3 regions of the Brachymonas sp. J145 genome follow, and region 3 is predicted to be linked to each of the others. Evidence: predicted binding sites of a transcription regulator. Region 3 holds the regulator's gene; each other region holds the start of a gene.
The links. The regulator sigma-54, encoded in region 3, starts transcription at its own class of promoters, with help from an activator protein. The targets are predictions, from matches to a motif close to TGGCANGNAANCTGCTTT.

Region 1 (2,187 bases), on a different contig from region 3:
GCCGCTGGCCTTGCTGATGTTTGGCCAGGTGTCGGTGGTCGGAATACTGGCGAATGCAGTGGCCGTGCCCCTGGTGACCGTACTGGTCACGCCCTTGGCGATGCTGGGCATGCTGTGGGCACCACTCTGGACGCTGGCTGGTGTGATCCTGGAATGGTGCTGGCCGGGGCTGGTCTGGATGGCGGCCTATCCGTGGGCGGTCTACGGCACGGCGATGGCACCGGTCTGGGTTGGCGCCATCGGCATCGCTGGTGGCGCGTTGCTGTGCCTGCGCCTGCCGCTGTGGTGGCGTGCGCTGGGTGCGGTCTGCCTGGTGCCGGTACTGGGTTGGCAGGCTCCGGCACCGCCCGCTGGTGGTTTCAGCCTGCAGGCGGTGGATGTGGGGCAGGGTGGTGCCGTGCTGCTGCGTACGGCACGCCACAGCCTGCTGTTCGACGCCGGTCCCGCCATCGGCCGCCATACCGATGCCGGCGAGCGCATTCTGGCGCCGATGCTGGCAGCGCAAGGCCTGCAGCTGGACCGCATCGTGCTCAGTCATTCCGATACCGATCACGTTGGGGGCCTGCTGTCCCTGCTGGCGAGCCAGCCGCAGGCCGTGTTGTCCGGCGTCATTGAGCCGGGCCATCCGCTGCATGAGCAGCGGCAGATCCAGCCCTGTCTGGCGGGCCAGCGCTGGGCATGGGATGGCGTGCAGTTCGAGGTGCTGCATCCGGCAGCGCAGGATCTGGCCGGCAGTGACTGGGGCAATGCCGGCAGTTGCGTGCTGCGTATCAGCAACGGCCAGCGTACCGCCATGCTGATGGGGGATGCCGAATTTGTCAGCGAGCAGCGCATGCTGCAACGCTATCCGGCGCAGCATCTGCGTGCCGATGTGCTGCTAGCCGGCCACCACGGCAGCAACAGCTCTACGGGTGCGGACTGGCTGCAGGCGGTGCAGCCGCGCTGGACAGTGATCCAGCACGGCTACCGTAACCGTTATGGTCATCCGCATACCGAGGTCTTGCAACGCTTGCAGGAGCAGGGTGCCAACGTAGTGCGCAGCGACAGTTGTGGTGCTGCATTGTGGAGCTCACAGGATCAGCGGATGCACTGCGAGAGGGCAGGAAATGCCCACTTCTGGTCATTCCGGATGTTATAAATTTGAAGTTGCGGCAGCAATTGCTACACCAGATTACAACTAGGCATCATTCTTGCTTGTCTTGCAGTGATCCATTCCAAACCTGAGGAGTCCCGACGATCATGCGCGCCTTTGATGAAATGTTTGCCTCCGTGCCTTACGCGGATGATCAGGTTCGCGACCACTATTTGCGCTACGCCGAGTGGCTGCGTAGCCAGACAGCCGAATCAATGCAGCGGCGTCGAGAAGAGGCTGAGATGATCTTTCGCAAGGTCGGCATCACCTTTGCCGTATATGGCGAAAAAGACGAGGATGGTGCCGGTACCGAGCGATTGATCCCCTTTGATCTGGTTCCACGCATCATTCCTGCCCAGGAGTGGCAACAGCTGGAAAAAGGGCTGGCGCAGCGTGTGACTGCACTGAACCGCTTCATTCAGGACATCTACCACGACCAGGACATTCTCAAGGCGGGCGTGATTCCGGCCGACCAGGTGCTGCAGAACGCGCAATATCGTCCGGAGATGGAAGGTGTGGTGGTACCGCATGGGGTGTATTCGCACATTAGCGGCATTGATATCGTTCGAGCCAGCCATGGTTCCAAAGACGGCGAATACTTCGTACTGGAAGACAATCTGCGCGTGCCCAGCGGTGTCAGCTACATGCTGGAAAACCGCAAGATGTCGATGCGTCTGTGCCCCGAACTGTTCCGCACCTATCAGGTCGAGCCGGTCGCCCACTATGCTGACCTGCTGCTGGAAACCTTGCGCTCCTGTGCTCCCGGCGCGGTGTCCGAGCCGGTGGTGGTGGTATTCACGCCCGGCATGTACAACAGTGCCTATTTTGAGCATGCCTTTCTGGCGCAGCAGATGGGCGTGGAGCTGGTTGAAGGCCAGGACCTGTTTGTCAAGGATGGCTTTGTCTATATGCGCACCACGCGGGGCCCGCAGCGCGTCGATGTGATTTACCGTCGGGTCGATGATGACTTCCTGGATCCAACCGTGTTCCGTGCCGATTCCACACTGGGCTGCCCTGGACTGATGGAAGCCTATCGATCCGGTCGTGTCACGATA
Region 2 (2,187 bases), on a different contig from region 3:
GTGACGAAAATCTTGCCGTCACCGATCTTGCCGGTACGGGCGCTGGCCTGGATGGTCTCGAGTACCTGCTCGACGATGGCATCGTCCACCGCAGCTTCGAGCTTGATCTTGGGCAGAAAATCGACGACATATTCGGCGCCGCGGTAGAGCTCGGTATGGCCTTTCTGACGGCCAAAGCCTTTCACTTCGGTGACGGTGACGCCGCGCACACCGATGTCTGACAGGGCTTCACGCACGTCGTCGAGCTTGAAGGGTTTGATGATCACGGTGATGAGCTTCATGTTCGGGTACTCCTGGTGAGGGTCTGCAGGTGACGCGTATGGCGCGTCGCACAGGAATCAAAAAGCATATTTCATGCCAATAATGGCCTTGGGCTTGTTCACATAGCCCCAGGCATCGTCCTGGTTGGCACCCGCCACGGCTGCCGTCACGGTCAGCCCGGGCTGAGCCGTCCAGGCCAGGCCCAGGCTGTAATCGGTGTAATCGGGCAGGCCGCTGGCCTGGCGCGCACCGCCATCCAGCATGGTGTGACCGACACTGGCCTGCAGCGCCACGGCCTCGCTGACCGGGTAATTCACAGCCAGGTTGAGATAGCCGGTGTTCTTGCCACCCTCCAAGCCGAAGTAGCGGTCGGACACGGTATGCGAATACTTGAGCGTGGCCGGGCCATAGGTGGCACCGGCATAGACCTCGGTGGTGTTGAGCACGCCGGAGCCGGGATACTGGTAGCGCAGCGCGCCTACGTCCCAGGCCAGCAGGCCGGTCTCGAAACGGTAGCCACCGTAAAAGTCCATTTCGAGATGGGCGGTGCCGCTGCTACTGGGCAAGCGCACGCTGGAGTTCCAGTTGCCCACGTAAAAGCCGTTGCCGAAGTCATGGTCCAAGCCGGCTTGCAGGGCCGGGCGCAGCTTCTTCTCTTCGCCGCTGTGGTTGATGTACTGGTCCTGGCCACGGTACTTATACAGTGTGACCGCACCCATATTGGCACTGAGGCCGCCAGCCGACGGTGCGGCCTCCTGGGCCAGGGCCCTGGTGGCAGACAGGCCGGACAACAGTGTGATGACCAGAACCGCAGGGATTGCAGGGATAGTGCGCATGATGATCCTCCCGATCGCGTATGAGTGAATGACTGCATGCGATATCAAGCAAGATATGTGCCAAGTCTGTAAGCAGGCGTTTTTTGCCGCGATGCAGCAAGAGGCACACGAAACATGCACTGCATTGGTGCGTTTCGCCCGGGTTTGGTGCTTTTCCCGACACACTCTGACACATGGCAGCGGGAAGCTGTCATGTTGTCGGCAAGTTTCCCCCGTCATAATCGATCGGGACAACCTGCCATGTGCCTGGTGGCGGGTCCTTACCAAGAACCATGAAGGAGACAGCATGAGCTACACCATCGAGATCCAGTCCACCGACGGCACCGGCACTTTCAGCGCCTATGTCGCCGAACCTGCATCGGGCAAGGGCCCGGCCCTGGTCATCTGCCAGGAAATCTTTGGCGTGAACGAGACCATGCGCCAGGTGGCCGACCGCTATGCCGAGGAAGGCTATGTGGCCATCGTGCCGGACCTGTTCTGGCGGCTGGAGCCGGGCGTGGAGCTGGACTATTCGCCGGAAGGCTGGGAGAAGGCCTTCGGCTTCTTCAACAACTTTGACCAGAATGTGGGCGCACAGGACATTGGCACCGTGCTGATGACGGCGCGCACCAGCCTGGAGGCCTGCAATGACTACCCCAAGGCCGGCGTGGTGGGCTACTGCCTGGGCGGCAAGATGGCGTATCTGGCGGCCTGCCGCACCGATGCCGACGTGTCGGTGGGCTATTACGGTACCGGCATCGAAGCCAGGCTGGACGAGATGGTCAACATCAAGGGCCAGCTGGTGCTGCACTTTGCCGGCCAGGACGAATACTGCCCGGCCGAAGCGCAGGAGCAGATCAAGGCTGCTGCCGCCCAGCACGACAACGTGCAGGTGTTCGAGTACCCGGGCGTGCAACACGCCTTCGCGCGCCCAAACGGCAACCACTATGATGCCGCAGCCGACGCCATCGCCATGGAGCGCACGCTGCAGGCGCTGTCGGCCCTGAAGGCCTGATCCTACGTCTGCTTGCAAGCTTGTCCCACCCGCCGCAAGTCAGGGCTTTTCTACACTGAACCCAGTGCTGCTGCAGATGACAGACGTCACCGCAGC
Region 3 (2,187 bases):
GCTGCACGCCCGGCGGCTCCGGCAGCCGCACCGGCGGCGGCTGCCCCCGCGGCCGCGCAGCCGATGAGCGACGCCGGTGGCTTTGGTGACATGGACGACGATATTCCGTTCTAAGAAACACCTGTCTGCCCTGTCAGGGGCAGCACGGCCATCGGATCATGCCCGCCTTGTGCGGGCATGCCTGTTTCTGGCGCTCAGTCCAGCGACTTGCGCAAATGTGCCGGCGGCAGCTTGAGCTGTTCACGGTACTTGGCCACGGTGCGGCGGGCACACTGGATGCCGCGCTCCGCCAGCAGGTCGACCAGGCGCTGGTCACTGAGCGGCTTGCGTACCTCTTCATCGGCAATCAGCTGGCCGATCAGGGCGCGCACGGCGGTGCTGCTGGTGGCCTGACCGTCATCGGTGCCGATGCCGGAACCAAAGAAATACTTGAGTTCGAAAGTGCCCCAGGGTGTCTGCATGTACTTGGCGCTGGTGGCGCGGCTGACAGTGGATTCGTGTAGCGCCAGCGCCTCGGCAATCTCGCGCAGCACCAGCGGCTCCATGGCCAGCACACCTTGCTCGAAAAAGCGTTGCTGGCGCTCCACGATCGCCTGGCTGACGCGCAGGATGGTGTCAAAGCGCTGCTGGATGCTCTTGACCATCCAGCGCGCCTCCTGCAGCTGCTGTTGCAGTGCCTGCACCGCTTCGCCCTGGTACTGGCGCAGCACGCCCGCATACCTGTCCTGTACCTGCACGCGCGGCAGCACCGCTGGATTGAGCCGCACCAGCCAGGGAGACTGCTGGCCTGCCGGAGCGCGCAGCACCAGAACATCGGGAATCACCACTTGTTGCTCGGCAGTGGCAAAGCGGCGGCCTGGCTTGGGCTCGAGGCGGGCAATCAGCTGCAGTGCCTGGCGCAGCGCAGGCTGGCCATGGCCGGTCAGGCGTGCCAGCGTGCGCAGGTCGCGTCGCGCCAGCAGTTCCAGCGGTTGCGCGCACAGGTCCAGTGCAATCTGGCGCGTGGCGGCATCGGTCTGGCTGGCGGGTAGCGCCAGCAGCTGCAGTCGCAGGCATTCGGCCAGGTCGCGCGCGCCAACGCCAGGCGGTTCCATCGACTGCAGCAGACCCAGTGCGATGCGCAAGTGGTCGTGCAGGGTTTCCTGGTCGCTATCCAGCAGGCTGTCCGGAATCTGCTGCTGCAGCGCGAGCGCCAGCTCGTCCAGGCTGTCTTCCAGATAGCCGTCTTCATTCAAGGATTCGACCAGCGCATACAGGGCAGCGCGGTCCAGGGCATCCAGCCGCAAGGCCAGCGCCTGCTGGTGCAAGTGGGTGCTCAGCTTGTCGGGCTGCGGCTTGCCGGACCAGGGCGACTCGTCATCATCAGGCTGGTGGCTGGCCCAGCGGGTATGGAGCTGCTCTTCGCTGGCCTGGCTGGATGCGTGGCTGTCTGCGCTATCGCGTTCGTTGGCGCCTGAAGACCAGTCGTCCCAGGCATCGCGCCCAGACCAGTCCTCGTCGCGGTCAAGGCGTTCGGCTGCGTCTTCCGCATGACTGGTGGCTGCTGCTGGCGGATCGGCTTGGTCGTCCGTACCGGTATCCTCCTCGGCCTGCTCCAGAAACGGATTCTCGGCCAGCATCTGCTCCAGCTCTTGCTGCAGCTCCTGGGTCGAAGCCTGCAGCAAGCGGATCGCGTGCTGCAGCTGTGGCGTCAGCGCCAGGTTCTGGCTGATACGGAGTTGCAGACCGGCTTTCATCAGCCGGCTTCCGGGTGGCTGCCTGCGATGTCACCTGACGCGAGGCAGGTGACGGATAACAGGACAGATAGCATGCAGATAAAGGCAGTTGTCAGCAAATGCGCATCACATGCTGAAGTTCTCGCCCAGATAGACGCGGCGCACATCGGGATCGGCGACGATATCGCTGGGCGTGCCAGAGGCCAACACGCGGCCTTCGCTGATGATGTAGGCGTGGTCGCAGATACCCAGCGTTTCGCGCACGTTGTGGTCGGTGATCAGCACCCCCAGACCGCGCTGCTTGAGGAAGCGGATGATGCGCTGGATGTCGAGCACGGCAATCGGGTCGATGCCGGCAAAGGGCTCATCGAGCAGGATGAAGCGCGGCTGCGTGGCCAGGGCGCGCGCAATCTCGACGCGGCGGCGTTCGCCACCGGACAGCGCCAGTGCCGGCGACTTGCGCAGGCGCTCG

Region 1: a site for sigma-54 is predicted at 1,180-1,197, ahead of V1261_RS07150 (circularly permuted type 2 ATP-grasp protein). Genes of this name have one in related genera too.
Region 2: a site for sigma-54 is predicted at 1,143-1,160, ahead of V1261_RS10885 (TorF family putative porin). Genes of this name have one in related genera too.

What each region holds. Positions count from the first base shown of each region.
Region 1 is NZ_JAZDCI010000006.1:36,207-38,393, reverse strand. It holds gene V1261_RS07155 (DNA internalization-related competence protein ComEC/Rec2) at 1-1,138, shown strand, start outside; gene V1261_RS07150 (circularly permuted type 2 ATP-grasp protein) at 1,240-2,187, shown strand, end outside.
Region 2 is NZ_JAZDCI010000014.1:12,996-15,182, forward strand. It holds gene glnK (P-II family nitrogen regulator) at 1-281, opposite strand, end outside; gene V1261_RS10885 (TorF family putative porin) at 339-1,097, opposite strand; gene V1261_RS10890 (dienelactone hydrolase family protein) at 1,384-2,091, shown strand.
Region 3 is NZ_JAZDCI010000001.1:411,190-413,376, reverse strand. It holds gene ssb (single-stranded DNA-binding protein) at 1-114, shown strand, start outside; gene rpoN (RNA polymerase factor sigma-54) at 195-1,736, opposite strand; gene lptB (LPS export ABC transporter ATP-binding protein) at 1,842-2,187, opposite strand, start outside.